3 regions of the Arthrobacter oryzae genome follow, and region 2 is predicted to be linked to each of the others. Evidence: predicted binding sites of a transcription regulator. Region 2 holds the regulator's gene; each other region holds the start of a gene.
What was found. The regulator Rex, encoded in region 2, represses fermentation and respiration genes when NADH is low (regulators of the CRP and FNR family bind a similar motif). The targets are predictions, from matches to a motif close to CTTGTGAANNNNTTCACAAG.
Positions count from the first base shown of each region.

Region 1 (10,091 bases), 970 kb from region 2:
ACCCGGATCTTTGATTCCACTGCTGAGCTGCTCGGCGTCACGCTGGCGGGACTTACTGAACTGGCCCTTGCCGCCCCGGCCGGATCCGGCGGGCTCACGCTCGTCCCGTATTTCGAGGGTGAGCGCACGCCCAACCTTCCGCTGGCCACCGGCTCCCTCCACGGGGCCACACTGGCCAGCTATACCCGACCCAACCTGGCCCGGGCCGCCATCGAAGGAGTGGTCTGTTCCCTCGCGGACGGCCTCGCCGCCCTCCAGGCCCAGGGCGTGACTGCAGGCCGGATCATCCTCGTGGGCGGCGGGGCGCAGTCGGATGCCGTGCAGCAGGTTGCCGCGTCCGTTTTCGGCCTGCCCGTGGTGGTGCCCGCGCCCGGGGAATACGTGGCCGACGGCGCCGCCCGCCAGGCGGCGGCCGTCCTCACGGGACGGTGGCCGGAGTGGGAACTGGCCGGCACCGAAGTAACAGCGGCCGACGGCGGCGCACCGGCAGTCCTCGAACAGTACCGGCGGTACGCCAGCCCCTACCTCAACGGCTGACGCCTGCAGCTCACCGGCTGATCGCGCGGATGGTCCAGCGGGCCTCGTGGGACTCCCCCGGAGCCAGCCGCACCACGTCCGTTCCGCTGTTGAAGGCATCAGGCGGGCACGTCATGGGTTCAACCGCCAGGCCCAGCCGGGACGGTCCGGCAGGCTTGTCGGCAGTATGGATCTGCAGCCAGGGCAGCACCGTGTCCCATTCCAGTTCCACTCCGGTGCCGGAGGGATCGTGGATCCGCACGGCAGCCAGGCCGTTTGCGTTGGCAACCAGTCCCGTAAAGGCGTGGTCGATTTCCATGGCCCCGAGGACTTTCCCCGCCCGAAAGTCAAGAACGTGGCCCTGCACAGGGGCGATTCCTTGCGGGAGCAGCCGGTCCTCCGAGACCTCCATGAACTCGGCGGCCGGGATCTGCACCGTCCATTCGTCGAGCGGGGCGGGCCCGGCCACCAGGTACGGGTGCGGGCACATGCCGTACGGCGCCGCGTCCACACCGACGTTTTCCGCGCGTACCGTGCTGTCCAGCCCGTCGGCCCGCACTTCGTATTCAACGGACACGTCGAGGCGGCCGGGATACCCCGCACCGGGTTCAATGCGGGTTCCGAGGCGCACGGAGGAGGCGGTGTGCTCCTGCAGCTCCCATTCCGTTCCGAACACGAGGCCGTGCAGGGCAGCTCCCCGTTCCTGCTCGTTTTCCACTGCCTGGAACTCCTTGCCGTCGAAGCTGTACCGGCCGTCGGCCAGCCGGTTCGGCCAGGGCGCGCAGATGACACCGCGGTAGTCGGGAATCCTGCCGGCTTCGCCGAAGCTGACCACCAGGTCGCGGCCGTCATGTTGCAGTTCGCGCAGCGCTCCCCCACGGGCGGTGGCGATGGCTGTGTAGGGGCCGAAACTGATCTGATGCTCGGTGCGGGTCATGAGGGTCCAATACTGCCGAAAATTGCTCGATGTTAGCGCTCACTATCCTAATACACGGCCCGCCTTTACCCGCTAGCCCTGGCGAGTGCGTCAGCGTGCCGCAGGCCGCGACCGCCGGGCGGGACGCCAGTAGAGTGGCCACCATGGCCAACCAGGAACTTATTGCCGGGATCCGCAGCCGGCTGACGGCGGCTGCGGACCCGGTCCGGGCCGCCGGAAGCCAGGCCTATCTCAAATCGGACATGCCAACGCTGGGGGTCAGGGTGCCCGAAGTCCGGAGAATCACCGCCGGCGCCGCCGCCCAGTGGCCGTGCGGCTCATTCGAGGAACTGCATGGAACCATCCTGGACCTCTGGCGTTCTGCTTCGTTCCGGGAAGAGCGCTACGCCGCCATTGATCTGGCCCGTTCCCGGCTGGCCAGGGGCAGGCTGGAGATGCTTCCGGTGTACGAGGAAATCATCCGGACCGGAGCCTGGTGGGATCTGGTGGACGGAGTGGCGCACCGGATCTGTGACCTGCTCCAGGCCCACCGTCCGGAGGTTGAGCGGCTGCTCCGCACTTGGAGCGAAGACCCCGACATGTGGATCCGCAGAGCTGCCATCACGGCCCAGCTCGGGGCAAAGCGCGCCACCGATCCCGCGCTGCTTGCCTCAGTCATCGAGGCCAATCTGGCGGACCGGGAGTTCTTCATCCGCAAAGCCATTGGCTGGGCATTGCGCGAGTACGCAAAGACCGATCCGGAATGGGTCAGGCAATTCGCGGCCCGCCACGAAACCGGGCTCAGCCCGCTCTCGCGCCGCGAGGCCCTCAGGAACCTCCCGGTCAGATGACCGGACGGGTGGTCACCGGCTCATCCGGCTTGCTGAAGAGCTGCTTGGTTTTGGGATCCAGGAAGATCAGGTACAGCGCGAACATCAGTGCGATGATGGCCGCCGCGTTGCGCGCCAGTGCCAGGGGAAGGCCAAGGTCCTCGGTCTGCAGGTAAGGGAAGACTTCAAGCTGGTCCGAGATGGCGTAGACCATGAAGAACGACACGATGAAGTACAGGGCCTTAACCTGCCAGTCGTCCCGGATGCCGGTGACGGCGAACAACGGGATCAGCCAGACCACATACCAGGACTGGATCATGGGGGCCAGCAGGACAACTGCCGCGAACCCCAGGGTGAGCCTGCGCATCAGGCGGTCGTGGTCACCGCGGAAGATCAGCCAGGCGACAAGCCCGACGGCGAGCAGCTTGCCGGCGTCGTAAACGTATTTGGCCAGCCCCCAGCCGTCCAGCCCGAAAGCGTTGGAGATGGAGGCCACCACCAGCCCCAGCAGGCCTACCGGCGCGTACCAGATCCAGATGCTGCCGGGAGCGGACAGGCCGTTCACCCAGCCGAAGCCAAAGCCGTTGACCATGCTCATCGCGTACAGGATTGCCAGGCTGATGCCGGCCGTGAGTCCCCAGAAAACAAACTTCCGCGGCCAGCTGGCGTTCTTGCCGGCCCAGAGAAGCCCAATGAACGGCAGGAACACAATCGTGATCGGCTTGACGGAGATCGACAGCGTCACCAGGAGCAGCCCGAACAGCACGCGCCTGGTTGCGCAGTAATAAAGCCCGGCCAGGGCCAGTCCGATCATGAGGGCATCGTTGTGGACACTCGCGATGAAGTTGGTCAGGAACAGCGGGTTGGCCGCTGTCAGCCACAGCGCCCGGTGCGGATTGACCCCGTGCAGCTCCGCCAGCTTCGGGACGTACACGATGCACAGGACCACACCGACCAGGGCGGCGCCGCGGAACAGCATGATGCTGGCCTCGGGATGCACATTCGTGGACCACACCACCAGCTGTTCAATCCACAGGAACAGCTGGCCATAAGGAACGGGCGCTTCAGTCCACATCTTGTCCGCGCCGAGCTGGAAGTAGTTGGACAGCGCCGAGATGCCGTTTTCGTAGGGATTGAACCCTTCGACCATCAGGCGCCCCTGCCCGATATAGGCGTAGACGTCACGGCTGAAAAGCGGCACGGAGAACATCATGGGCAACCCCCACAAGGCAACAGCCTGCAGGGTGGCCCTGCGGGCACCCGCACCCCAGACGCGGACGCGCTGGCCGAGGCGAAGCCAGGCCCGGACCAGGAGCATGCCGCCCACAGCCAGGAGCACGATGGAGAGTGCCACGCCGATTGCTTCGGTTCGCATCCAGATGAACAGCGGCAGGCGGCGAAGCTCGGAAACAGGCGCCAGCCAGCCAACCCCCAGCGAACCAATGGCCATGAACATCGAGCCGGCGAATCCTGAGAGGAGGGGCGAAAGCGGATTGTCCACCTCCGCTGCAGCCGTCTCCGGTGACGTACCGGCAGCCATATTTCCCGCCGCAGGCACAGGCGCCGTCATCTCAGGATCGTCCAATCTGTTGTGGGGCATTTTCACCCGGTGTCGGCCGGGCAGGCCGGCGGGGGCGGGGCCGCAACGGTGCAAAGAGGGCACAGCCGCGTACTCGAAATCCTAGCATCGGACAGCTCTGAGGCAGCGGAACGGTAGGCTGGTCGGGTGCCTATAACTAACGAACGCATTGTCTGGATCGACTGCGAGATGACCGGCCTGGACCCCAAGAACGACGCCCTCATTGAGGTGGCCGCCCTGGTGACGGACTCCGAACTCAACATCCTCGGCGACGGAGTGGATGTTGTCATCCGGCCGGACGATGCCGCCCTGGCCCAGATGAACGATTTCGTCCGCGACATGCACACGCGCTCCGGGCTCCTCGAAGAACTGCCGCACGGGAAGACCATGGCAGAAGCCGAGGCAGTGATCATGGAGTACATCGCGAAGTGGGTGCCGGATCCCCGCAAGGCTCCGCTGGGAGGCAACTCCGTGGGCACGGACCGCGTGTTCCTCGTCCGGGACATGCCCGCCGTCGTGGAGCACCTTCACTACCGGGTCATTGACGTCAGCACCATCAAGGAACTGTCCCGGCGCTGGTTCGCCCGGGCCTACTTCCAGGCCCCGGCCAAGCACGGCGGGCACCGGGCACTTGGGGACATCAAGGATTCCATCGACGAGCTGCGGTACTACCGTGAGGCAATCTTCGTCCCGGCACCGGGGCCGGACAGCGCCACAGCACAGCGCATTTCCAAGTCCGTCATGGCGTCCGCAGGGCGCCCGGTGGAGTCCGCGGAAAAGTAATCTGCGCCACGTTTGGGGGAAATTTCGGCAAAACCGGCAAAAGTGGCAAAAACACCTCCGCGGAGCAGGTAAGCTATATGACGTTGCCTTCCAAGACAGCCGGTTCGCCGGACGGTCCGACAGGGCACATGGTGGGCTTAGCTCAGTTGGCAGAGCGCCTGGTTGTGGTCCAGGAGGTCGCGGGTTCAACCCCCGTAGCTCACCCTCATGAAGGGCATGATTTTCCGCCCTTGCGTAAAGGCCGCACCGGTTATCCGGTGCGGCCTTTAGTTGTTCCCGTACTGCATCAAAAGGAACCCACCTGACATGACCGTTCTGCCGATCACCATCTGGGGCGAGCCGGTTCTCCACCGCCGGGCCGCCGAGGTGGAAGTCTTCGACGACGAACTCCGCACCCTTATTGCCGACATGTTCGAAACGAACGACGCAGCCAACGGCGTGGGGCTCGCCGCCCCGCAGGTGGGCGTGGGCAAACGCATCTTTGTGTACAAGTACGCCAACGAAGACGGCGTGCCTCCTACGGGTGTCCTGGTGAACCCGGTCCTGACGTTGTCCAAGGTTTCCGGCGCGCTCCCTGATCCTGATGAGGAAGTGGAGGGCTGCCTGTCATTTCCCGGCGGCCAGTACCCGCTCAAGCGCGCAGAGTGGGCCCGCGTGCAGGGCTTCGACGGCGACGGGAACCCGGTGGACTTTGAGGCCACGGACTGGTTCGCCCGGATCATCCAGCACGAGTACGACCACCTGGACGGCAAGCTGTACGTGAACCGGCTGATGGACCGGTACGCGCGGAAGGCCATGAAGCAGGCCAAGCGGAGCGGCTGGGGAGTTCCCGGCCTGACGTGGATGCCCGGCGTCGACCCCGACCCGTTCGGGCACTAAGCGACGCGGCACCGGTGCAGCTGCCGCCTCGCTGCTCCGGTGCCGCGTCGCTCCCCTAGCGGGGAACGATGGTCTGCTGCTGCGGGCACGATGACAATACGCGCTTCATGGCGTCCTTTTCAGCCTGGGTTACCCACAGGGTGTAGGCGGCTTTGACGGAGATCTGGCGGGCTACGTAGTGGCACCTGAAAGCTTTGTTTTTCGGCAGCCAGCCGGCCGCGTCCGACGCGCTTTTTTCCTGGTTGGCCCGCCCGTCCGCCGCGATGAGGTTAAGGGGATCGTTGGCAAAGCTCTGGCGCTGCTGTGGCGTCAACTGCCGGGCACCCTTTTGCCAGGCGTCGCCCAGGGCCACGACATGGTCGATCTGGACCGCCTTGCTGCTTTCCGCTCCCCTGGTGAAGGTCACCACCGCTCCGGTGTACGGCTCGTGGAACTCGCCGCGCGCTATCCGGCACCGGGAACCCTCGGTGAACTGCGCGGCGTCCAGGTCGCGCCGCAGGATGTCGTTGCGGGTGTCGCAGCCGTTGCGGTCCACATCCAGCCATGCCTGTCCGAATGCCGTGCGGTCGTAGTTGTCGTTGGACGCCCGCCCTTTGACGGCGAGGGTTTCGAGCGCGTCCGCCGCACTGCCGTCCGGTACCGGCCGCACCGGGGGGACTGCTTTCATCCATGCAGCGTCCAGCACGGGAGCTTCGCTGGGTCCGCTGACCGCAGGCTCCGCTGCGGCAAACTGGCCTGCCGAGAAAAACCAGCAGACGGCGGCAAGCAGTCCCGCGGCGAAAAGAATCAGCACGGCCCAGGCCTGGCGGGAGCGGCGGCGGGCACGGCGGTAGGCCGTCCAGCTGATGGTCATGATTGATCTGTCCGGAGAGTATTCCTATGCACCGGACGAGCCTAGGTCAGGCCACTGACAACGTGGCCGATATCCCCAGTGTGGAGGAGGAGTTATTGCTCCTTCATCACACGCTTGAGGTCTTCGGCAGCAAGGTCCAGCAGCTCCTGGAGCTGCCTTACCCTGCCCTCGGGAATCTCTCCCGCGGCATGCGCCACCCGAGCCTGTTCAAGGAGGCGGGTGGCTTCCTTGTGGTTTTTCCGCGCTATATCGAGGGCGTGTTCCAGTGTGGTTTCATGTTCGAGAGTCGATTCCTGTTCCATGACTCCATTTTGGGACCGTTTCCCGGCCGATGCCAGAGCGCCGGCCGGGAAACCTCAGGGCATTGCTGCCTGGTTCCTAGACCGCGATTGCCGCCAGCGCCGCAGCCGGTTCCTTGACCGGGAACGACGGCGGGTTGACCCCGGCCATTTCCTCCATCACGCGGACTACCTGGCAGCTGTAGCCGAACTCGTTGTCGTACCAGACGTAGAGGATGACGTTCTTGTCGTTGGAGATGGTGGCGAGGCCGTCCACGATGCCCGCACGCCGTGAACCGACGAAGTCCGTGGACACAACCTCGGGGGAATCGATGTAGTCAATCTGCTTGCGCAGGTCCGAATGCAGGGACATCTGGCGCAGGTAATCGTTCACCTCATCCTTGGTGGTGCCGTTTTCCAGGCTCAGGTTCAGGATGGCCAGGGAGACGTCGGGGGTGGGGACGCGGATGGAGCTGCCGGAAAGCTTGCCCTGAAGTTCGGGCAGCGCCTTCGCCACAGCAGTGGCCGCACCGGTTTCCGTGATGACCATGTTCAGGGCTGCGGAGCGGCCGCGCCGGTCACCCTTGTGGAAGTTGTCGATCAGGTTCTGGTCGTTGGTGAAGGAGTGGACCGTTTCGACGTGGCCGTGGATGACGCCGAACTTGTCGTTGATGGCCTTCAGGACCGGTGTGATGGCGTTGGTGGTGCAGGACGCCGCCGAGACAATCTGGTCCGAATCCTCGATGCTGCCGTGGTTAATGCCGTGCACGATGTTCTTCAGCGCGCCCTTGCCCGGTGCGGTCAGGAGAACCCGGGCTACGCCCTTGCTCTGCAGGTGCTGCGACAGGCCTTCAGCGTCGCGCCAGCGTCCCGTGTTGTCCACCACAAGCGCGTTGTTGATACCGAACGCGGTGTAGTCGATCGTGGCGGGGTTGTCCGAGTAGATGACCTGGACCTGCACGCCGTTGGCAGTGATGGTGTTCGCTTCTTCGTCCACCCGGATGGTGCCCTCAAAGGAGCCGTGGACGGAGTCGCGGCGCAGGAGGCTGGCGCGCTTGGCAAGGTCCTTGTCCGAGCCGCGGCGCACCACGATGGCGCGCAGGCGCAGGCCGTGGCCGCCGCCGGCCTTTTCGATCAGCAGACGGGCCAGCAGGCGGCCGATGCGGCCAAAGCCGTACAGCACGACGTCGGTGCTGGTGCGGTCATCAGCACCGCGCTTGCCCACGATCTCGGCCAGTTCGGCGCGGAGGAATTCTTCCAGGCTGGCACCGTTGCCTTCAAGCTTGTACTTCTCCGTCAGGCGGGCCACGTCGATGGCCGCGGCACCGAGCTCGAGCTCGGCCAGGGCGTTCAGCAGGGGTGCGGTCTCTTCGAGCAGCAGCTCGGTGTTGCTCATGCGGCGGGCGAACCGGTGCGCCTTGAGGATGTTCATGGTGGACTTGTTGATCAGGCTGCGACCGTGGATGCTGGTCACCACGTTGTTCTCGCGGTACAGCCGGCCGATGACCGGGATCATGGCCTCGGCAAGCGCCTCACGGCCCATCCACGTATCAAGACAAGAATCTGACGTCTGGCTCACAGAACTACCTTCCTTGGGTCAACCACATACGCCCTCGTATGCAGATGTCGGCCACCGGAGGTATTCCGGGGCACAGGCATCGGCGGGGATTCGGTCCACCCCGGACACCTTGGAGAATCGCAAAGAAAAGCCGCCGGCTGCGAACGCAGACCAGGCGGCAGAACTTCTACGTTCGCTATCCATTCTAGGGCGGCGCCGGCTCCCCCACGGCCCCGTAAAGCGTGAAGTCACTCACATGCCGCCGAACGGCATGACTCCAAGAGCAGGCCGTAAACGGTGGTGGATGGGTTGACCGATACGCCGGGTTCTGTGTTCCCGCACCGTTGCCGGAGCGGGAGTAGCGGCCATCCATCTACGAACGCCGTTGCCGACGCCCTCCAGCGGCCTACCCGGACACTCGGGCGGGCAGCCCTCGAACGTGTCCTGTCTGGCCTTGCTCCGGGTGGGGTTTACCTAGCCTTCCCGGTCACCCGGGAAGCTGGTGGTCTCTTACACCGCCGTTTCACCCTTACCTGCTTCGTGCCGCTTTCAAACCGGCGCGATGCAGGCGGTCTATTTTCTGTGGCACTGGCCTGCGGGTTACCCCGAGTGGGCGTTACCCACCACCCTGCCCTGCGGAGCCCGGACGTTCCTCGAGCCACTTGCGTGACGCGCGGCCGCCTGGTCAACCCATCCGCGTTTCATTCTACGGGCTATGCCGGCTGCCCGGTTCCGCAGCGGCTGCAAGGGGGCTTTTCGATCCGCCGGTGGGACAATTGAACAAGATCAACCCGGCACAAAGGAGGGGATCCGAATGGACCCCACCATTACGTACATCGCCATCGCCGTCACACTGCTGCTGCTGCTGTTGCTGAAGATGTCCATCCGGATCGTGCGGCAGTATGAGCAGGGTGTGCTTTTCAGGCTGGGCAGGGTCATTGGAATCAGGCTCCCGGGGCTTCGGTTCATCATCCCCGTCATTGACCGTCTTCCGCTGGTCAGCCTGCGGATCGTGACCATGCCAATCCAGTCACAGGGCATTATCACGCAGGACAATGTCAGCGTCGACATCTCAGCCGTGGCCTACTACCGTGTGGTCGATGCGGTGAAATCCGTCGTGGCCATCGAGAATGTGGCCGCCGCCATCGACCAGATTGCCCAGACCACGCTGCGGAAGGTCGTTGGCAGGCACAGCCTGGACCAGACGCTGTCAGAAACCGAGCGCATCAATAGCGACATCCGGGAAATACTGGATGCCCTGACGCTCGAGTGGGGTGTCGAAGTGACTTTGGTTGAACTGAAGGACATCCAACTCCCCGAAAGCATGAAGCGCGCCATGGCCCGCCAGGCTGAGGCCGAGCGGGAAAAGAGGGCGAAGATCATCGCAGCGGAAGGTGAGGCCATCGCGGCAGCCGCCCTCGGCGACGCGTCGGACACCATGATGGCCCACCCGCTGGCCCTGCAGCTGCGGAATTTGCAGTCCCTGGTGGAAATCGCCGTGGACAAGAACTCCACAGTTGTCTTCCCGGCGCCGCTGATGAGCACCATCGGCGAACTATCCGCCTTCCTCGCCCGCGAGAACCAGGCGGCCACCGCCGCAGCCAAACCGCCGGTCAAGGCGGCCTGACAGCCGCGGTGCCGCCGGCAGGACCGCGACATCACTCCATCGTTCCAGCGCCGGTAAGATCGTACGGTGCTGATTCTGCTGCCGCCGTCCGAAGGCAAGACCCCCGCTGCCCAGGGAGAAGCCGTCGACTGGACCGCCCTGAGCTTTCCCACCTTGAACACCTACCGGGCGAAGGTGCTGGAAGCGCTGGGAGGCGTCAGCGCCCACCGGGACGCCCTCGCACTGCTGGGCGTCGGCGCATCCCTGAGTGCCGACGTCGAACGCAACACCCG
Region 1 covers NZ_CP132204.1:4,411,487-4,421,577, forward strand. The annotation lists gene xylB (xylulokinase) at 1-537, shown strand, start outside; gene Q8Z05_RS20315 (aldose 1-epimerase family protein) at 548-1,453, opposite strand; gene Q8Z05_RS20320 (DNA alkylation repair protein) at 1,597-2,283, shown strand; gene mptB (polyprenol phosphomannose-dependent alpha 1,6 mannosyltransferase MptB) at 2,276-3,832, opposite strand; gene orn (oligoribonuclease) at 4,031-4,624, shown strand; tRNA gene Q8Z05_RS20335 (tRNA-His) at 4,756-4,828, shown strand; gene def (peptide deformylase) at 4,931-5,503, shown strand; gene Q8Z05_RS20345 (HNH endonuclease family protein) at 5,559-6,356, opposite strand; gene Q8Z05_RS20350 (hypothetical protein) at 6,449-6,658, opposite strand; gene Q8Z05_RS20355 (glyceraldehyde-3-phosphate dehydrogenase) at 6,735-8,177, opposite strand; RNA gene rnpB (RNase P RNA component class A) at 8,494-8,885, opposite strand; gene Q8Z05_RS20365 (slipin family protein) at 9,007-9,819, shown strand; gene Q8Z05_RS20370 (YaaA family protein) at 9,886-10,091, shown strand, end outside.
Region 1: a site for Rex is predicted at 8,432-8,451, ahead of Q8Z05_RS20355 (glyceraldehyde-3-phosphate dehydrogenase). Genes of this name have one in related genera too.

Region 2 (10,091 bases):
TCGTCGTCCTGGGCGTCCAGGCCCCATTCCTCCGTCAGCAGTCCGCGGATCGTCTGCGCTTCCGCCGCGAGCCGGTGGTCTTCGCCGCGGGCCAGGAGTCCGTACTCCACCATGGTGCGGCCGTCGGGGTGGGTGCCCGTACGTACCCAGACCCGGCGGCGGTTCACGTAGAGGGACGTCACCAGTCCGGCCACAGCGAGCAGGGCGAAGATCAGGGCGTAGAGCTGGCCCGGGTTGTGGTGGATGTCCACGCCGATGTAGCGCTTCACCCCGTCGAAGCTGATGGAGCCCTTGCCGTCCGGGAGCGTGTAGGTGCTGCCGGGAGCCAGGGTGATGCCGCCGGCGTCGAGGTTCCGGGCGTTGAGCGGCGTGAGCTTCTTGACATCGAGCTCGAAGACGTTCTGCGGGGAGCCCGCGTCCAGGCCGAGGTCGCCGAAGTACGAGTTCAGGGTGAGCTGCGGATTGATCAGCTCCGGGTCCCCGCTGAAGGAGACGCCTTCCTCGGTGACGAACGCGGTGGGCAGGAAGAAGCCTGCGAAGCCGAGCTGGTCCGGCTTCGCATCGGGAACCTTGATCACCACGGAGGAGTAGTAGTTGTCGCCCTGCAGCTTCGCCACCACCGGGCCCTGCATGGCGACGTTGCCGGCGCCGTCGCGGATGGTCACCACGGGGGCGTAGCCGTTGCCGGTGAGGTAGATGCTGGTGCCGCCCAGGCTGACGGGATCGTTGACCTTCAGGACCTGCTGCTCCGCCGGTGCGTCCGGTGTTTCCCGCGTGGTCACGTCGGCTTTGAAGTCGATGGGCTGGCCGAACTTGCCCTGCGATTCGCGGTCGAAGGTGATCTGGAACTTGTCCAGCTGAATGGAGTAGGGCTGGAGCTGGCTGCTCTGGAAGTTGGTGCCCGGGGTGAACTGGTCGTAGCCCACCAGGGTGTTCACGAAGGTGTCGCCCTCCACCAGGATCCGCTGCCCGCTGTACCCGAACAGGCCGCCGGCCGCCACGGAGACCAGCACCCCGATCAGCGACGTGTGGAACACCAGGTTCCCCACCTCCTTCAGGAAGCCGCGCTCGGCCCCCAAAGAGGGCCGCGCGCCGTCGTCGTCCCTGACATCAACGCGGTAACCGCGTTTCCTCAGCTTCGCGGCGGCGTCCGCAATGGCGCGCGACGCCGGGATCCCGGCGTCCGCGGGGATCACCAGCGTGCCGTACTCGGGCAGGCGGGAAAGCCGCGCCGGGGTGCGCGGGGGCTGGGAGCGCATCGCCTTGTAGTGGGCGATCGCGCGGGGAACCACGCAGCCGATCAGTGAAATGAACAGCAGGATGTAGATGGCCGAGAACCACGCCGAGGAGTACACGTCGTAGAGCTGGAGGGAGTCCAGGATCTTGCCGTAGTCCGGGTTGTCCGCGATGTACTGGGTGACGATCGACGGGTTCGCGGGGCGCTGCGGGAACAGCGATCCGGGCACGGCGGCAACAGCGAGCAGGAGCAGCAGGAACAGCGCGGTGCGCATGCTGGTCAGCTGGGTCCAGGCCCACCGCAGCATGCCTTTGAGCCCCAGCGCCGGCAGCGCAGCTTCCGCCTTGGCTTTGGCCACGGGAGTGGCCGCGTTATTGTCCGCGCCTGATTTTCCGGCAGTGGTCTCTGCTTGGTTCTCCGCTGATTCGTCCACGGGTGCTGGCTTGTTCTTGTCGTTCACTCGCTCGCTCATCAGATCGGCAATTTCACATCGGTTTGGAACCAGTACTGCAGCCCGGACACCCAGGCGCCCCATACACCGCTGGCCATCAGGAGGCCCAGGACCACCAGGATTCCGCCGCCGATCCGCTGGATGGCGAGGCGGTGCTTGCGGAAGAAGGACATCACGCCGACACCGCGGCGGACGGCCAGCGCAATCAGCAGGAACGGGATACCCAGTCCCAGGCTGTAGACAAAGGCCAGGAACGCGCCCTTGGCAGCCGAGGACCCTCCGGACATGCTCAGCAGTTGGACGGCGGAGTAGGTGGGGCCGATGCACGGCGCCCACCCCAGTCCGAAGGTGATGCCCAGCAACGGTGCACCCCACAGCCCGGCCGGCGGTTTGGCGTGGATCTTGGCGTCCCGCTGCAGCCAGCCGAATCCGCCCATGAACACCACGCCCATGATGATCACCAGGATGCCCAGCACCTGGGTGATCCAGGCGTTCTGGCCGCCGCTGATCATGGATCCCAACTGGCCGAACGCGCCGCCCAGCAGGACGAAGATCACCGAGAAGCCGAGCACGAACAGGCCGATTCCGGCAAGCATCCGGCCGCGTTTCTGCTTCTCCAGGTCCACGCCGGTCAGTCCGGTGACATAGCCCAGGTATCCGGGCACCAGCGGCAGGACGCACGGCGAGAGGAAAGACACGAGTCCGGCGAGCAACGCCACGGGGATGGCGAGCAGCAGGGAACCGCTCAGGATGGCTTCGGCGAAGGGGCTGTTCACGGTGGGGGCGCCGCCGTTACTCTGCCACGGCGGCGGCTATGAGGGCTTTGAGCGTGCCCTTTTGGATTTCACCCAGGACACGGGAGGCAACCCGGCCCTGCTTGTCCAGCACCAGCGTGGTGGGCACAGCACCCGGGGGAACCAGCCCGGAGACGGCCAGAAGCACGCCGCCGTCCTTGTCATGGAAGCTGGGGTAGGTCAGGTTGAAGGTCTTGTCGAACGCCTCGGCGGCGGCCTTTTCATCGCGGAGGTTCACGCCGTAGAACTGCACGCCCTGCTCCTTGAACTCCTGGTGGAGGGCTTCGAGCGAGGGCGCTTCGACGCGGCACGGTGCGCAGGCGGCGAACCAGAAGTTGAGGACCGTGACTTTGCCGACGAAGTCAGCGGGCTCCACGGTGGTGCCGTTGAACAGCGTGCCCTTGATGCTGACGGCGGATTTGCGGTCTGCGGCGGCAAACTCGGTCACCGAGCCGTCCCCGGCCACGTAGTTCTTGTTGTCTCCGGCCTTGGCCTGCTTGGCCAGGGCGTCCTCCTGGGCGCACGCGGAAAGCCCCAGGGTAAGGGCGGCCAGGCCGAGGCCCCCCGCTGCCAAAACGCTGCGGCGCGACGCCGCGTTCGTCATTTCATGGCGTGCGCCAACTGCCTTGGTGAACTTGAATCCGGCCACGCTCAGGCCCCCGGAGTGTTCGAGGCGCCGGGCAGAAGTGCGGCAGCAGGCTCGCTGTACTCAACGCGCAGGAGCGTGCCGTCGTCGTCGAACACCAGCGACGTGATGGACGTGAGCGTGCATTCGCGCTTGCGCGGATCATGCCAGAGGGGCTTGCCCTCGGCGCTCAGGCGGGTAGACCAGATGGGGAGCTGGTGGCTGACCAGGATGGCCTCGGCGCCCTCCCCGCCCAGCTCAATGGCACGACGGCGCGCGTCCTGCACCGCCGCGATGACGCGGGCGGCCTGGTTCTTGTACGGCTCACCCCAGGACGGCACGAAGGGGTTGCGCAGGTACAGCCAGTGCTTTGGCTTGCGGAGCTCGGCCTTGTTGACCTTGAGGCCTTCAAAGTGGTTCTCAGCTTCGATAATGCGCGCCTCGGTGTGGATCTCAAGGTTCAGCGCTTCCGATATGGGGAGGGCTGTTTCCTGCGCGCGGGTGAGCGGTGACGCCACCAGGTGCACGATGTTGGCCCCGCCGGCTGCGCGGTCACTGAAGTGCACCGCGAGGGTCTTGGCCATCTGCTGCCCGAGATCGGAGAGGTGGAATTCCGGCAGCCGTCCGTACAGGACGCCGTCCGGATTGTGGACCTCGCCATGGCGAAGAAGATGAACAGTGGCTTGGGGCATGTTTACCAGTTTCTCAAAGATGTCGGACGATCTGAAATCTTCTACAGGAAGTAGAACTCAGAAGTTTTGAAAAATGTTCCCCGGGATTGGAATAAAAGATGCAAATGCATGTTTATACTGGGTGAAGCAGTTAGTTGAGACTTCAACCAAGGAAGTTTTTGCTGGCGATCAGATGTCCTTCCGCAAGAGACTTTCCACCACAGAACACAAGGAGCACCACCATGGCACTGCCCGCTAACGTCACCACCGGCACCTGGACCCTCGACAACTCGCACAGCGAAATCGGCTTCACTGTCCGCCACGCCGGCATCAGCAAGGTCCGCGGCAAGTTCACTGACGCCGCAGCAACGCTGGACCTCTCCGAGAACGTTGCCGACTCCAAGGTCAACGCCACCATCCAGACCGCCAGCTTCGACTCCGGCGACGTCAACCGCGACGGCCACGTCCGCGGCGAAGATTTCTTCGATGTGGAGAAGTTCCCGGAGATCTCCTTCGTCTCCAACGCGATCGTTCCCAAGGGCGACGCCTACGAGCTCCAGGGCGACCTGACCATCAAGGGTGTCACCCGCCCGGTGGCTCTCGAAACCGAGCTCCACGGTGTGGCTGTGGATCCGTTCGGCAACACCCGCGCAGGCCTCACCGCTGAAACCACCATCAGCCGCAAGGACTTCGGCCTGACCTGGAACGCCGTCCTCGAAGCCGGCGGCGTGCTGGTCAGCGACAAGGTTGGCATCAACCTCGAGCTCGCCTTCATCGCACCCGCCGCGTAATTACCCTGCCTTGTAGTTACCGGCAGTAGCAGTACCGGGAGTACTGCACCACCCCAGCGCCCCGCTCCGTCCCCGCGACGGAGCGGGGCGCTGTGTTTAATCCGGATGGTTCGGCACCGGTTCCTCGTGCAACGAAGCCGCCAGACCCGACCGGCCAGAATACCTCTTCGGAATGATCCACCGGGCGGCCGGAGCGCGGTACGGTGGAACCAAACCATGCTGGGGGCAGGGAACCGTTTACTGATCCCGGTACCTGATTAGTCAGTAGTCGACCCGCAAAGGACCAACTATGAGCACCCCGCCAGCCAACCCGCCCAGCCAGAACGAACCTGAAAACGGCAAGCCCGGCCCCGACGCTCCGCAGCAGGGACAGAACGCCCCCCAGTACGGGCAGCAGTCCCCCGCGGCTCCGCAATACGGACAGAACGCACCGCAATACGGCCAGCAGCAGCACGGGCAGCAGCCCCCGGCCGCTCCGCAATACGGACAGAACGCCCCCCAGTACGGGCAGCAGCCCCCGGCCGCTCCGCAATACGGACAGAACGCCCCCCAGTACGGGCAGCAGCAGTACGGGCAGCAGCCCCCTGCTCCCCAGTACGGGCAGCAGCCATACGGGCAGGCGCCGCAGCAGTACGGCCAGTCCCCCTACGCCCAGTACCCGTCCGAGCAGCCGCAGGGTGTAGCAGCCGGCGGGGTTCCAAAAATGGTCAACAACGCGTTCTGGATGATCGTTGCAGCGGGCGCCCTATGGCTGGTCTCCCTTCTGATCGCCATTCCCGCGCTCGATGATCCGGCCATGCGCAGCACGTTCGAGGAGCAGATGCGGACAAGCGGCGCGGACGTCGACTTCGAGTCGATCAAGGGCCTGATCATCGGCATGATGGTGGTGGTCGGCCTCGTCGGTGCCGGCCTGTACGCGTTGGTGGCGTTCAACGTGCGCAAGGGCAAGAACTGGGCCCGCATCCTGGGCACCGTCCTGGCCGCCCTGTCAATCTTCAGCCTGTTCCCGCTCAGCCTCGGAACCCTCTCGGGCCTGCTGGGCATCGTGGCGATCGTGATGCTGTACCTCCCGGCGTCCGCACCTTACTTCCAGAAGCAGCAGCCTTTCGGGGGCCCCTACTCCCAGCCGGGCAACCCCTACGGCCGCTAGTCCCGACCTGTAGGCAAAAGCACCAAACCGAAGCATCTCAGTTCCGCACCCGGAGGGCGTGGATTTTGGCTCGACCAGGCGAATTCAGTCGCCGGCCGCCGGAGTCCGCGCCCTTTGCGGTTGCCCGGCAATCTCTTGAGCCGAAATTGAGCTGCAAACTATGCCCAGAACGCCCCTGCGCGCGGTACCGTGTTAGCAAAATCACACTGGGGGGCAGGATGATGTGGCTGATCCCGGTTGAGATTACTGAGTAATCGAGTTGCAAAGGATCAATAATGAGCATTCCGTCCATCCCGCCGTCGCCCTCCAACGATTCCGCAGCCGGCGGTCAATACGGCCAGCAGCCGCCGCAGTACGCGCAGGCGCCGCAATACGCCCAGGCACCCCAGTACGGGCAGCCGCAATACGCCCAGGCACCCCAGTACGGGCAGCCGCAGTACGGGCAGCCGCCTCAATCCGGGCAGGCACCCCAGTACGGGCAGCCGCAGGATGCACAGCAGCAGTTTGCACAGCCGCAGCAGTTCGGGCAACAGCAGTACCTCGCTTACCCCTCTGAACTGCCGCAGCAGGGGAACTCAGGCCGTGCCACTCCCCCGCTGGTGAACGCCTCATTCTGGCTGTTGGTCCTCGCCTGCCTCTTCTGGGTGGGTTCGATCTTCTTCTCCATGGGTTCCCTCGATGACCCTGCCCTGCGCAGACAGATGGAAGCGAGGCTGGCAACCAGCGGCGCCGAAGTCGATTTCGAAGCCCTCAAGGGCATCATCGTGGGAATGGTGGCGCTGATTGCCGCTGTCGGCGTCCTGCTTTATGCGCTCGTGGCCTTCAAAATCCGGAAGGGCCGGAACTGGGCCCGCATTCTCGGCACTATCTTGGCCGCCTTTTCCCTGCTGGGAATCTTCGAGAACGGACCGGGAACGCCGTCCATCCTTGCCGGGGTTGCCGCGATGGTGCTCCTGTACCTCCCCGGCTCAGCGCCGTATTTCCGGAAGTACCACCCGTTCGCTGGGCCTTACGGTCAGCCCGGCTACCCCTACGGCCGCTAACAACAGTGCGGCCGCCTACGGCCGCACGGCCGCACAGCGACCGCCGGCAGCACGGGAGCGGCGGGCTTACTCGCCGTCCTCCGGAATCTGCGTCCGCTGGGCGTGGTAGGCCAGGATCTGCAGCTCGGTGGCCATGTCCACCTTTCGCAGGTTGACGCCCGCCGGCACCTGCAGCATTACCGGGGCGAAACTGAGGATGCTCCGCACACCGGCGGCGATGACGCGGTCGCACACACCCTGGGCCACGGCGGCAGGCAGTGCCAGCACCACCATGTTGGCGCCGGTCCGCTGGAGCACCGGTTCCAGGTCTGCGACGTCGCTGACGCGCAGCCAGCCAACCTCATTGCCCACCACCATCTGGTCGGCGTCGAAAATGGCCACGACGTCGAATCCCCGCGACTCAAATCCGCCGTACCGTGCCAAGGCCTTGCCGAGGTTGCCGGCGCCCACGATGGCCACTTTCCAGTCCCTGGTGAGCCCAAGCGCGGCTGAGATATGGCGGCTCAGGTACTGCACTTCGTAGCCGACGCCGCGGGTGCCGTACGACCCGACGTGGGAGAGGTCCTTGCGGAGGGTGGACGAACTCACGCCGGAGGCTTCCGCAAGGGATTCAGAGGAGACGCGCTCTACGCCTTCCGCCAGCATTGTGGTGAGGGCACGCAAATAGATGGTCAGCCGGGCCACGGCCGCGGGCGGAATCTGCTTGGCCGCAGTTCCGCTTTCCCCATGGACGGCCTCGGGGGATGAATCCAGCGAAGTCACTATCTGCTCCATTGCGTCGCGTTGTGAGTCCACTCTAGAGCCCCGTCCGTAATGCCAACAAAGCAGGAGTAGCCAAGCCTACTTGGCCGCTGCCTGTCGAAGGATCCGTTCCAGGCGGGTTTCGTCAATCTTCCAGAAGTCGCGCTGGACCCCGTCCACCAGGACCACGGGAATCTCCTCGGCATACCGCTCGCGGAGCTCCGGCAGGTTGTCCACCAGTTGTTCCGTCCACTCGAGTCCCAATGCGGCCGTGACCCGTCCGACGGCGTCGCGCGCCGCGTCGCAGAGGTGGCAGTCAGTTTTGGTGATGAGGACGACGTCGGGATGTGCCATGCATCAACCGTAGCCCGGGCTGCCGCCCCGCCGCGACGGCAGGATAGTCGCGCCGCGACAACACGGACATTGCCCATTGACTAGACTCGAGTCATGCCCGAGGAGAAGTACGTCGCCGTGATCCGGCAGCCGGCCGGTGCGTTGCAGCACGGCGAGGCCGCCTTCTTCGACGTCGACAACACCCTCATGAAGGGCGCCAGCCTGTTTCATGTGGCCCGGAAAATGCACCAGCGCGGCGCCTTCACGCTGCCGCAGGCGGCCGGGATGGCCTGGAAGCAGTTCAAGTTCGTCCTCCGCGGCGAGAACATGGACGACGTCCACGCGGTCCGCGATTCGGCCCTGACGCTGGCGGCCGGCATCACCGTGGAAGACATCAAAGCCCTCGGCGAAGAAGTCTTCGATGAGATGATCGAGTCCAGGATCTGGCCGGGCGCCAAGGCATTGGCCCAGCAGCACCTCCGGGTGGGCCGCATGGTGTGGCTGGTGACGGCGACCCCCATCGAGGTGGCCACGGTGATTTCCACCCGGCTGGGCCTGAGCGGCGCACTGGGAACCGTGGGCGAAATCAAGGACGGCGCGTACACCGGGCGGCTGGTGGGTGACATCCTGCATGGCCAGGCCAAGGCGGTGGCTGTCCAGGGCATCGCGGACGCGGAGGACCTGGATCTCAAGCGCTGCTGGGCCTACAGCGATTCCCACAATGACATTCCGCTGCTGAGCATGGTGGGCCATCCCGTGGCCATCAACCCTGATGCCCGCCTCCGCCGCCATGCGCGCGAAAACAACTGGCCGGTCTACGACTTCCGCTCCGGACGACGTGCCGCCACGCTTGGCCTCAAGGCCGCCACGGTTGGCGGGGCTGTCTACGGACTCTGGAGGGGCTTCACCCGCTTCCGCGGCCCCACGGTCTAACTCACTACAGAGTGGCGCGCCGGGCGCTGCTGCCGGCGGCTTCCCGCAAAAGAAAAATGCCCGCTGCCAAAGGCAACGGGCATCTCACGCTGTAGGAAGTATCTCTACTTCTTGTTACGGCGCTGGTGGCGGGTCTTACGAAGCAACTTGCGGTGCTTCTTCTTGGCCATACGCTTGCGACGCTTCTTAATAACTGAACCCACGAAAGTTCCTTACAAACTAGATGGAGTACCTGTCTGATGGAAGAGGTCCGTGGACTAGGCAACAGACTAAACAACAAACAGATTCTTACAATAACGAAAAACGTTCCCTAACAGGGTACCGCTTATCCGGCGGACTCACTGACCGACCGCCTGGCTGCGCACCTTGGGGCGGCCATACGGCGGGTTCGAGGGAGCTTACGCCGTGTCCGACTGGCCTTCCACAACAGCACCCTTGACGTACTGTTCGACGGCGGACTCCGGCACCCGGAAGGACCGGCCGAAACGGACGGCAGGCATCTCTCCGGAGTGAACAAGGCGATACACGGTCATTTTGGAAACACGCATGCGCTCGGCCACTTCGGCCACAGTCAGGAACTGAGCGTTCGAGAAGTTCGACTCTGCGGACATTTCCCTTATTCCTTTGTTGACAGCTGATAAAGGCAACCCCATTGAAACCCCATTGCGGTGTGCCGATGCTGAGCCATCAACCTACCCTGTGTTAGTTACTCTAGTGGCTGATGGTGCCATAGTGAAAGTCATTCGGCGTAACCAATTTTCCATGAACCCTCAGCGAATTCAGCCCGCCAGAGCGCTCCGGCGCTTGCGGGCGGATGCTGCCAGCTGGCCCAGCACGGAAGCCGTAACGTCCCACTCCATGCAGGCGTCCGTTACGCTCTGGCCGTAGACCAGCTCGTCAGTGCCGGAGGCGTGCTCAGCCACGTCCAGGTTCTGCGCCCCGCCCACCAGGAAGCTCTCAAGCATGACGCCGGCGATCACCGAAGCTGCAGCTCCGCCGTCTTCCAGCTGGGCGCCGATTTCCAGGGCAACCTCGGCCTGGCGGTGGTGGCTCTTGCCGCTGTTGGCGTGGCTGGCGTCCACGATGAGCCTGGGGTTGAGCTGCTTGGCGGCCAGTTTTGCCGATGCCGCCTCGACGTCCGCCGCGGAGTAGTTGGGGCCCTTGCGGCCGCCGCGGAGGATCACGTGGGTGTCCGGGTTGCCCGCCGTGGCCACGAGCGCCGCCCGGCCGTCACCGTCGATCCCGAGGAACGCCTGGGGCGCCGCGGCAGCGCTGCAGGCGTCCACGGCGACCTGGAGGTCGCCGTCGGTTCCGTTCTTGAA
Region 2 covers NZ_CP132204.1:729,084-739,174, forward strand. The annotation lists gene resB (cytochrome c biogenesis protein ResB) at 1-1,709, opposite strand, end outside; gene Q8Z05_RS03420 (cytochrome c biogenesis CcdA family protein) at 1,709-2,464, opposite strand; gene Q8Z05_RS03425 (TlpA family protein disulfide reductase) at 2,481-3,086, opposite strand; gene Q8Z05_RS03430 (histidine phosphatase family protein) at 3,134-3,799, opposite strand; gene Q8Z05_RS03435 (YceI family protein) at 4,021-4,569, shown strand; gene Q8Z05_RS03440 (hypothetical protein) at 4,859-5,719, shown strand; gene Q8Z05_RS03445 (hypothetical protein) at 5,995-6,762, shown strand; gene Q8Z05_RS03450 (redox-sensing transcriptional repressor Rex) at 6,829-7,524, opposite strand; gene Q8Z05_RS03455 (glutaredoxin family protein) at 7,603-7,857, opposite strand; gene Q8Z05_RS03460 (HAD family hydrolase) at 7,951-8,769, shown strand; gene Q8Z05_RS03465 (30S ribosomal protein bS22) at 8,874-8,972, opposite strand; gene Q8Z05_RS03470 (helix-turn-helix domain-containing protein) at 9,168-9,380, opposite strand; gene Q8Z05_RS03475 (3-deoxy-7-phosphoheptulonate synthase) at 9,549-10,091, opposite strand, start outside.

Region 3 (10,091 bases), 1.2 Mb from region 2:
GGAGCCAAGCGCCGGTCCCTGGGCGGAGCCGATGGTGGACAACTGCAGCCCGGTGACATCCGCGTAGATCTGCATGAGCAGCTTGTTCTTCAGCAGGCCGCCGGCCACGATGAACTCCTTGACCGGAACCCCCGAGTCGCGGAAGGCGTCCACGATGGTGCGCGTGCCGAAGGCCGTGGCTTCCAACAGTGCACGGTAGGTGTCTTCGGGCCTGGTGGCCAGGGTCTGCCCCACCACCACGCCCGACAGCTCGTGGTCCACCAGCACCGAGCGGTTGCCTGAGTGCCAGTCCAGTGCGATGAGCCCGTGCTCGCCAATGGCCTGCTTCGATGCCAGTTCGGTGAGGTATTCATGGATGCCCAGGCCCGCCGCCGCTGCTGCCTTGTGGTATTCGGGCGGGACCCCGTACGTGGTGTACCAGCCGAAGATGTCACCCACCCCGCTCTGGCCGGCCTCATATCCCCACAGCCCGTCAACGATTCCCCCGTCCACCACGCCGCACATGCCCGGGACTTCACGCAGCTCGGCGCCGTTCATGACGTGGCAGGTGGAGGTGCCCATGATGGCCACCAGCTGCCCGGGCTCCACGGCCTTCGCGGCCGGTGCGGTGACATGGGCGTCAACGTTGCCCACTGCGACGGCAATGCCTTCCGGCAGGCCCGTCCAGGCTGCCGCCTCGGCCGTCAGGTAGCCGGCCGCATCGCCGAGTCGTCCGATAGTGTGCGCCAGCTTGGCGCTGACAAAATTCTTGAACTCCGGGTTCAGGGCGGCCAGGAAGTCCTCGGACGGGTACTTTCCGTCCTGGCAGATGCCTTTGTACCCGGCAGTGCAGGCGTTGCGGACGTAGTTGCCGCACAGCTGCCAGACGATCCAGTCGGCCGCTTCCACCCAGTGGTCCATAACGGCGTAGGCATCCGGGTCTTCCTCCAGCAGTTGGAGTCCCTTGGCGAACTCCCATTCAGAGGAGATCAGCCCGCCGTACCGCGGCAACCAGCTTTCGCCGCGCTCCGCGGCCAGCTCGTTGATACGGTCCGCCTGCGGCTGGGCGGCATGGTGGCGCCACAGCTTCACGTAGGCGTGCGGGCGGTTGGCGAAACCGGGAACCTCATTCAAGGGTGTGCCGTCGGCCTTGACCGGGACCATGGTGCAGGCCGTGAAGTCGGTGGCGATGCCCACCACGGCTGCGGGGTCGATCCCCGCTTCCGCAATCGCGGCCGGAACAGCGTAACGCAGCACATCGCGGTAGTCGTTGGGCACCTGCAGCGCCCATTCCCCGGGAAGCCGCGCGGCGCCGTCGCCCGCCAGTCCCGCCGGAAGGGATTCAGTGACCACTGCGTGCGGGTATTCGAACACGCCGCTGCCCAGCTCCTTGCCGTCCCGGACGCGGACCACCACGGCCCGCCCGGACAGCGTGCCGTAGTCCACGCCAATAACGTAGTTTTCTTTGCCGTCTGCTGTGACGTCCATGAAGTCCTCCAGTAACCAGCCCGCAACTGCGCGGGCTGAATCAATTGTGAGCGCTAACAAGTGCGGCGTCAAGCGTGCCTCCGCGACTGCGGGGGAAATGGTGGACGCCCATCGCGCCCTCGCCGCGGTAATCAGATTGTGATTTGCTTCACAGGAAATTGGGGCCTAACCTTAGGTAAGTTGTTAGCGCTAACAGAGCTGTTTGGCGTGAACATTGGTCACAATGAAGTCGGCCTGCGCCCTGCGGTTGGGCGAGGGGACTGAGGTGGCTGACATTATGGCGAGGAGCATTTCGCTTTCCGCTTCAGAAACCAGTTCGCGGCGCATCCGCGCCGTGGAAGGAGAAACCGTGAGAATCAAGAAACTCCTGGGCGTCGTTGCAGTCGCCCTTGCCCTGACCGTCGGGGCCACCGGCTGCGGCTCCCGGCCGGGCAGCGCGACTGCCACCGGCAGTGCGGATGCAGCGGGCTCATTGGTGGGAATCTCCATGCCCACGCAGACGTCCGAACGGTGGATTGCCGACGGCGGGAACGTGGAGAAGTCCCTGAAGGATCTCGGGTACAAGACCGACCTGCAGTTCGCCAATGATGACATCCCCACCCAGGTGTCCCAGATTGAAAACATGCTGACCAAGGGCGCCAAGGCCCTGATCATCGCCGCCATTGACGGCACCACGCTCACGGACGTCCTGGCAAAAGCCAAGGAGCAGAACGTCAAGGTCATCGCCTACGACCGCCTCATCAATGGAACCCCGAATGTGGACTACTACACGACGTTCGACAACTACACCGTGGGCGTCCAGCAGGCCACCTCGCTGCTGACCGGGCTGGGCCTGCTCGACGCAGCCGGCAAGAAGGTGGACGGCAAGGGCCCGTTCAATGTCGAACTGTTCGCGGGAAGCCCCGACGACAACAACGCCAACTTCTTCTGGACCGGGGCAATGGACACCCTGAAGCCGTTTTTGGATGCCGGCACCCTGAAGGTGCCCAGCGGTCAGACCAAGTTCGAGCAGGCGGCAATCCTTCGCTGGCAGGCACCGGTTGCCCAGAAGCGGATGGAAGACATCCTCACCGCCGCTTACAGCTCCGGCACCAAGCTCGACGGCGTCCTGTCACCGTACGACGGCCTCTCCATCGGCATCATCTCCGCACTGACCAGCACCGGCGGGTACTCCAAGGGCAGCCTGCCGATCGTTACCGGACAGGACGCTGAAAAGGGTTCGGTGAAGTCCATCATTGCCGGCGAGCAGTACTCCACCATCTTCAAGGACACCCGCAAGCTCGGCGCGCAGGCCGTGAAGATGGTCGACGCTGTCCTCAAGGGCCAGGAGCCGGAAACGAACGACACCAAGACCTACGACAACAAGGTGAAGGTGGTTCCGGCCTACCTCCTGGAGTCCGTCATCATCACGAAAGACAACTACAAGCAGGAGCTGATCGACTCCGGCTACTACACCGACGCCGACGTCAAATAAGCACCGTGAGGGGTGCGGCCGGGCCTGCCGCCCGGCCGCACCTTCCAGGGGCCCTGCACACGCAGGCGCCCGGCTCCAACCAGTCAGCGGGAAATGACCATGAACGCACCCATCCTCCAAATGCGGGGAATCACCAAGACCTTCCCCGGCGTCAAAGCCCTCCAGGACGTCACCCTTGACGTCAACCGCGGCGAAGTCCATGCCATCTGCGGCGAAAACGGCGCCGGCAAATCGACCCTGATGAAAGTGCTGTCCGGCGTGTACCCGCACAACACGTTCGACGGCGACATCCTCTTCGAGAACGAACCCTGCGACTTCGCGACCATCAGCGACAGCGAGAAGCGCGGCATCGTCATCATCCACCAGGAACTGGCCCTCAGCCCCTACCTGTCCATCGCGGAGAACATCTTCCTGGGGAACGAACTGGCCACGCGCGGCTGGGTGGACTGGCGCAAAACCAACCTGGAGGCAGCCAAGCTGCTCGCCAGGGTGGGCCTTAGTGAGAACCCGGTGACGCCGATCCAGCACATCAGCGTCGGAAAACAACAGCTGGTGGAGATCGCCAAGGCGCTGTCGAAGGAGGTCAAACTGCTCATCCTTGACGAGCCGACGGCGGCCCTCAACGATGAAGACTCCGACCACCTGCTGGACCTCATCCTGCACCTGAAAAACCAGGGCGTCACCAGCATCATCATCAGCCACAAGCTCAACGAAATCCGCAAGGTGGCCGACGCCGTGACCATCATCCGGGACGGCAAATCGATCGAGACCCTGCGGCTGAACGAGGGCCAGATCACCCAGGAACGGATCATCCGCGGCATGGTGGGCCGGGACCTCGAAAGCCTCTACCCGGACCGCTCTCCCGTCATTGGCGAGGAGGTCCTCCGCATTGAGGACTGGTCCGTGCGGCACCCGCAGGACCACTCCCGCATGGTGGTCCGCAACGCCAGCCTGAACGTCCGGAAGGGCGAGGTGGTGGGACTTGCCGGGCTCATGGGCGCCGGACGCACAGAACTGGCCATGAGCGTGTTCGGCAGGACCTACGGCCGCGCAGTCTCGGGCAAAGTGTTCAAGTACGGCGAGGAAATCGACACCTCCACCGTCCCCGACGCCATCCGCCACGGCATTGCCTACGCCACCGAGGACCGCAAGCACTACGGCCTGAACCTGATCGAGGACATCAAGCGCAACATCTCCATGGCGGCCCTCGGCAAGCTCGCTAAACGCGGCTGGGTGGACGGCAACGAGGAAACGAAGGTGGCCAACCGCTACCGGAAGAGCATGAACATCAAGGCTCCCTCCGTCGCCGCCATCACCGGAAAGCTCTCCGGCGGCAACCAGCAGAAGGTGGTCCTGAGCAAATGGATGTTCTCCGACCCCGACGTCCTGATTCTCGACGAACCGACCAGGGGCATCGACGTCGGTGCCAAGTTTGAGATCTACACGATCATCGCTGCGCTGGCAGCCGAGGGAAAGGCCGTCATCGTGATCTCCTCCGAACTGCCTGAGCTCCTGGGCATCTGCGACCGGATCTACACACTGTCAGCCGGGCACATCACCGGTGAGCTGCCCATCGCCGAGGCATCCCAGGAAACCCTGATGCACTACATGACCCTAGAGAAGGAATAACGACCCATGTCTGCCCTACGAGAATCCCTCGGCTTCCTGGCAAGCCGCCTCCGCCAGGTCGGCATCTTCGTCGCCCTGATCCTGATCGTCATCCTGTTCCAGGTCCTCACCGACGGCATCCTCCTGCAGCCGCAGAACGTCACCAACCTGGTGGTCCAGAACAGCTACATCCTGATTCTGGCCATCGGCATGGTGATGGTCATCATCGCCGGCCACATTGACCTGTCCGTCGGCTCAATCGCCGGCTTCATCGGCGCCGTGTCCGGCGTCATGATTGTCCACTGGGGCTGGGCGTGGTGGATCGCCATCCCGGCGTGCCTCCTCGTCGGTGCCCTGGTTGGCGCCTGGCAGGGGTATTGGATCGCCTACGTCGGCATCCCGGCGTTCATCGTGACCCTCGCCGGCATGCTGATCTTCCGCGGCCTGACACTCATCACCCTCAAGAACCAGCAGATCACGCCGTTCCCCAACGAAATGCGCGCCCTCGGCGGCGGTTTCCTGCCGGACATTTCGGGCGGAACCTCCGTGCTGGAATGGCTGACGGTTATCCTCGGCGTCGGCGGAACGGCCGCCATCCTCTTCCAGGCCCTCAAGGAACGCCGGGTCCGCCGCAAGTTCGACCTGGAAAACGAACCGATGGCCTGGTTTGCCACGAAGACCGCTTTCATCGCAGTGCTGATGCTGGCCATTACTTTCCTGCTGGCGAGCTACCGGGGAACCCCGATCGTCCTGATCGTGCTGGCCGTCCTGGTGATTGTCTACTCAGCCCTCATGAACAACAGCATCTTCGGCCGGCACACCTACGCCATCGGCGGAAACCTGCACGCGGCGGAACTGTCAGGCATCAAGACCAAGGCCGTGACGTTCCGGCTGTTCGTGAACATGGGTGTCCTCGCTGCGTTGGCCGGCCTGGTGTTCACTGCGCGCCTGAACTCAGCGCAGCCGGCTGGTGGAACCGGCTTCGAACTCGACTCCATCGCCGCAGCCTTCATCGGCGGCGCAGCGGTACAGGGCGGTATCGGGACCGTGGCCGGGGCCATGATCGGCGGGCTCATCATGGGCGTCCTCAACAACGGCATGTCCATCCTCGGACTCGGCACGGACTACCAGCAGCTGATCAAGGGCCTGGTGCTGCTGCTTGCCGTCGGCTTCGACATCTTCAACAAGAACCGCAGCGCCAGCGGGTCTGGTTCAGCCATCGGCAAGCGGTTCAAATGGAAGGGAACTCCGCCGGCGGCGGCAGAGCCTGCCAAGGCCCCGGTTCAGCCGGAGGCGGCGCCGGCAAGCTCCGCACGGTAGCCGCGCGCCGTCGTCGTTCCAGTACCCGCCCCGTCCCCTGTTAGGGGACGATGGCGTCAGATGGTGGTGCGGTGCTCTTCCGCACCACCATCTGCGGGTCCACCACAGTGGTGCCCGCCGCGGCGCCGTCCTCAAGCAGCCGCAGCATCAGGTCCACGCAGCGGCGGCCAAGTTCCTCGAAGTCCTGGCGGACCGTGGTGAGCGGCGGCGTGAAATAGCCGGCTTCCGGCTGGTCATCGAATCCCACCACGGAGACGTCCTGCGGCACCCGCACGCCTGCTTCGCCGAAGGCCCGCAGCAGCCCCAGCGCCATCTGGTCGTTGCCCACGAAGACCGCCGTCGCGGCCCGTTCGACGGCGAGTTTCTGCCCGATGCTGTAGCCGCTGCCTGCGCTCCAGTCGCCCTCGACAAAGAGCTCATCATTCAATCCGGCCTCTGCCAGCGCCGCCCGCCAGCCTTCGGCCCGCGCCGCGCCATCGATCCAGTCCTGCGGACCCGAGATGTGGCCGATGCGCCGGTGGCCCTGTTCGATCAAATGCCCGACGGCGAGCCGCGCACCCAGTTTCTGGTCCACCATGGCGCCGCTGAACCGGCCTTCGCCGCTGGAACCCACCACCACCACGGGAACGTCCAGGTTCAGCTTTTGCAGGGCCTGCAGCGTGTCCGTGTGCGGAACCAGCGCCACGATCCCGTCGACGCCCTGGTCCATGAAGTGGCGCGCGGCATCGGATATCGCTTCCGCTCCGACCTCGCGGATGGCCGCGATGCTCACGAAATATCCTGCGTCGCGGGCGGCCTGCTCCACCCCGAGCAGGGTGTTGGCGGGCCCGTACTGGGACAGCTCGCTGGCCAGGACGCCGATGGTGTGGGAACGTCGCGTGACCAGGCTGCGCGCGGCCGTGTTCCGCCGGTAGCCGAGTTCGGCGATGGCAGCTTCAACACGTTCCCTGGTGGACTTGCTCACATTGGGGTGGTTGTTGATGACGCGGGACACCGTCTGGTGCGAGACACCGGCACGCTCCGCCACATCTTCGAGTCGCGGAAGGCGCCGCTCGCTGCTGTTGGCCATACAGCTATTGTGCTCGAGCCTGCAGCGCATCCACGAACACACTCGGGATGTCCTGCGGATTCCTCGCAACATAGCTGGTGCCGCCCGTGGCTTCGGAAATCTTGCGGAGGGTTTCGGCGTCCGCATCCTCGGTGATGCCGATGCTGACGATCACCACGGGCTTGGCGGGGTCCCGTTCCCGTTCCAGGGCCTCGAGCAGCTCCTCGAGGCTGAGGGAATCCGGATCCTCGTTGGCCCCGTCCGTAAACAGGATCACGCTATTGACGGCGCGGGCATCGTAGTTCGCCTTAACGGTGCGGTATGCAGCGAGGGTCGTGTCGTACAGTCCCGTGGCACCGCCGGCCCGCTGGTCGAGGCCGGAGATGTCAGCCACCAGCCGGTCCCGCTGGGTGACACCGTCCACCACCTGGTCCATCCTCCTGATGGGGTCGAGCTCAACGTAGTCCTGGCTGCCGCCGCCCAGGCCGATGGAAAACGCCCACATGCCCAGGGCAGCAGTGTTGGGAAACAGCTTGCTGCCCGCAATCGCCGCCTGTTGCGTGAGCTGCATGCGGGTCTGCCCACCGGCCTGGAAGTTCATGGAGCCGGAGACGTCCATCACCACCAGGGACCTGAAAGGAATGGCTTGCAGGGACCAGCCCTTCAGTGTGCGCTGCACGGTTTCCGCCGACGCGGGCTTGAGCGCCGCGACACTGCCCACGCCCTTCTGGTCCGGTGTCCGGCTGCCGTCCACGGGACGCAGCCCGCTGTCCGCGAGCGCCTTCGCCCCGTCCTCGGTGGCCATCGCAGCTGCCAGCGCCTTGGCAGCGTCAGCGGCGGCAGTGCCGCGCGCCTTGCCTGTGGCGGTCAGGGCCACGGGGTAGTCCAGCGAGACGGAACCTGTGTGCGGCATCGACGCCGACAGTTTGGCACCGGCGGCGGTCTGCGCGAAGGACAGCCAGGCCTGTTCGGTGACGATGGCGAATCCGCCGCCCGCGGCCACCGCCTCGAGCTGCTTGTCATCGGTGAGCTTCTCCCCCGTCCGGCGACTCTCACTCTGTGCCAGCTGGACTGTCGCGGCCTGCAGCGTTTTCGCCTCCGCACGGCCGGCTTCAACCTCGGAAAGTGCGCCAAGCAACGCCACCTCCCCGCTTCCTGTTACCAGCGGGTCGCTGAAGCGCACACCGGGAGCCTGCAGCGCGCTGATCCACGTGGCGAAGCCGGGCACCTCGCCCTGCCGCCCCACAATCACCCCGGGGGTGGAGGCCAGGGACGGCACGGTGATCTCCGGGGGCGCAGCGGCCACAACGCGCTGGACCCGGACAGCGGAGTCGGACACCCACAGGTCCGGGGCGTCCTTGCCCGCGGTCACTATGGCGGCAAGCTCGGGCTGGGTCCGGGTTTCGACCGTGTACTTGATGCATGCCTCAGCGGGGACCCTTGCGGCCGCGCTCTCCAGAGCCGGGGCAATGGTGGCATCGGCACCGACGCGCACTTCGGCGGGCACGTCGCACGGCTTCGCCGCAAGAGGCGACTTGCTTCCCGTGATCCAGAGGACGGCCGCAGCGGCTACGGCAATGGCCACCAGTACGCCAATGATCATCATGATCCGGGGCCAGAAGAACGGCGACTTGCGGGGCAATCGGCTGTGGCGCTGGCGGTCTGCTGCTCGGCGACCTGACATGGGCGCATACCTAACTGCTGGGGTTCCTGGTGGGCGGTGGTGTTTGCCGGCCACTATTCCCTGGCAAAGGGGACGCCCCAAGTCTGGCTGCAAAACCGTTCCAGTATACGTAAACGAGTGTCCGGCATCACATCGTTATGCGCGCGGGCAGGGAGTCGGGCTTGGCGCCCGGAAAATGATGGTTGAAGTTTCAACTAAATCCTCGTAGGATTGCTACATGACGCAGACACTCGACCGCCCGCCCGTACTGTTCCTCAGCCACGGCGCCCCTCCCCTGGCTGACGACGCCCGCTGGACCAGCGAGCTCAGCGCCTGGTCGGGCACTTTCGGCAAACCCAAGGACATCCTGATGGTGTCCGCCCACTGGGAAAATGCCCCGGTGACCCTCAGCGCCACGGTTAACAAGCCGGGCCTCGTGTACGACTTCTGGGGCTTCCCGCAGAAGTACTACGACGTGACGTACGACGCGCCGCAGGCCGGGGAACTGGCCACCGAAGTGGAGAAGCTGGTGTCCACGCACGGCCACCACGTGGAACGCGACGAGGAGCGCGGCCTCGACCACGGCGCCTACGTTCCGCTCGTGGAAATGTTCCCGGAGGCAGACATCCCGGTGCTCCAGATGTCCATGCCCACCCTTGATCCGCAGGGCCTGTTCAACCTGGGCAAGACGCTGGCACCACTGCGGGACCGCGGCACGCTCATCGTGGGCTCGGGCTTCACCACGCACAACCTGCGCTGGTTCAACCCGGCCGCCGGACCGGACACCGCACCACCTTCCGTTTCCAGCGAATTCGATCACTGGGCCGAGGAAACCATGGCCGCCGGCGATGTCGACTCCATCCTGGACTTCCTCAAGAAGGCCCCGGCGGCGCGTGAGGCGCACCCCCGCAGCGAGCACTGGGCGCCGCTCTACGTGGCCCTGGGTGCTGCCTACGAATCCGGTGACCTGAAGGCAAAGACGGCCATCGACGGCTTCTGGTTCGGCCTGTCCAAGCGGTCGTGGACACTCACCGGCAAGTAGCCCGGACTGGAACCCCCGGACCGGTTCCGGGCAACAAAAAACCTCCGGCCCCCTGTTGCCAGGAAGCCGGAGGTTTTCCACTCTTCGCTAAAAGAGTGGGCCCTGTGGGGATCGAACCCACGACCCACGGATTAAAAGTCCGATGCTCTACCAACTGAGCTAAAGGCCCCAGCTGACGCCCGCGGCTGCGCTGCAATCGAACGCAATCGGACCATCAGTCCAGTCCATTTCTGGACGTTAAATACTGTACCGCACGCCAAGGGCAGGTTTTGCACAACGGCGCGGGGCGCCGTCGTGCGTTAAGCACGAGCCCAAACAGTCACGATGGCATTCGCAGCATGCCTCACTACTCCTAAAGCCGCCCGGCGGCAAGCTCGATAACAGAACAGCACAGGAGTAGCGTGGGGGCATGAGCGAGCAAGCAGGACCCAAGGCCTACGGCGGCGCAAACCGGCATCACAAGCCCAAG
Region 3 covers NZ_CP132204.1:1,965,829-1,975,919, reverse strand. The annotation lists gene araB (ribulokinase) at 1-1,467, opposite strand, end outside; gene chvE (multiple monosaccharide ABC transporter substrate-binding protein) at 1,817-2,941, shown strand; gene mmsA (multiple monosaccharide ABC transporter ATP-binding protein) at 3,041-4,570, shown strand; gene mmsB (multiple monosaccharide ABC transporter permease) at 4,577-5,869, shown strand; gene Q8Z05_RS09130 (LacI family DNA-binding transcriptional regulator) at 5,910-6,938, opposite strand; gene Q8Z05_RS09125 (substrate-binding domain-containing protein) at 6,943-8,601, opposite strand; gene Q8Z05_RS09120 (dioxygenase family protein) at 8,819-9,622, shown strand; tRNA gene Q8Z05_RS09115 (tRNA-Lys) at 9,719-9,791, opposite strand; gene Q8Z05_RS09110 (hypothetical protein) at 10,032-10,091, shown strand, end outside.
Region 3: a site for Rex is predicted at 1,603-1,622, ahead of araB (ribulokinase). Genes of this name have one in related genera too.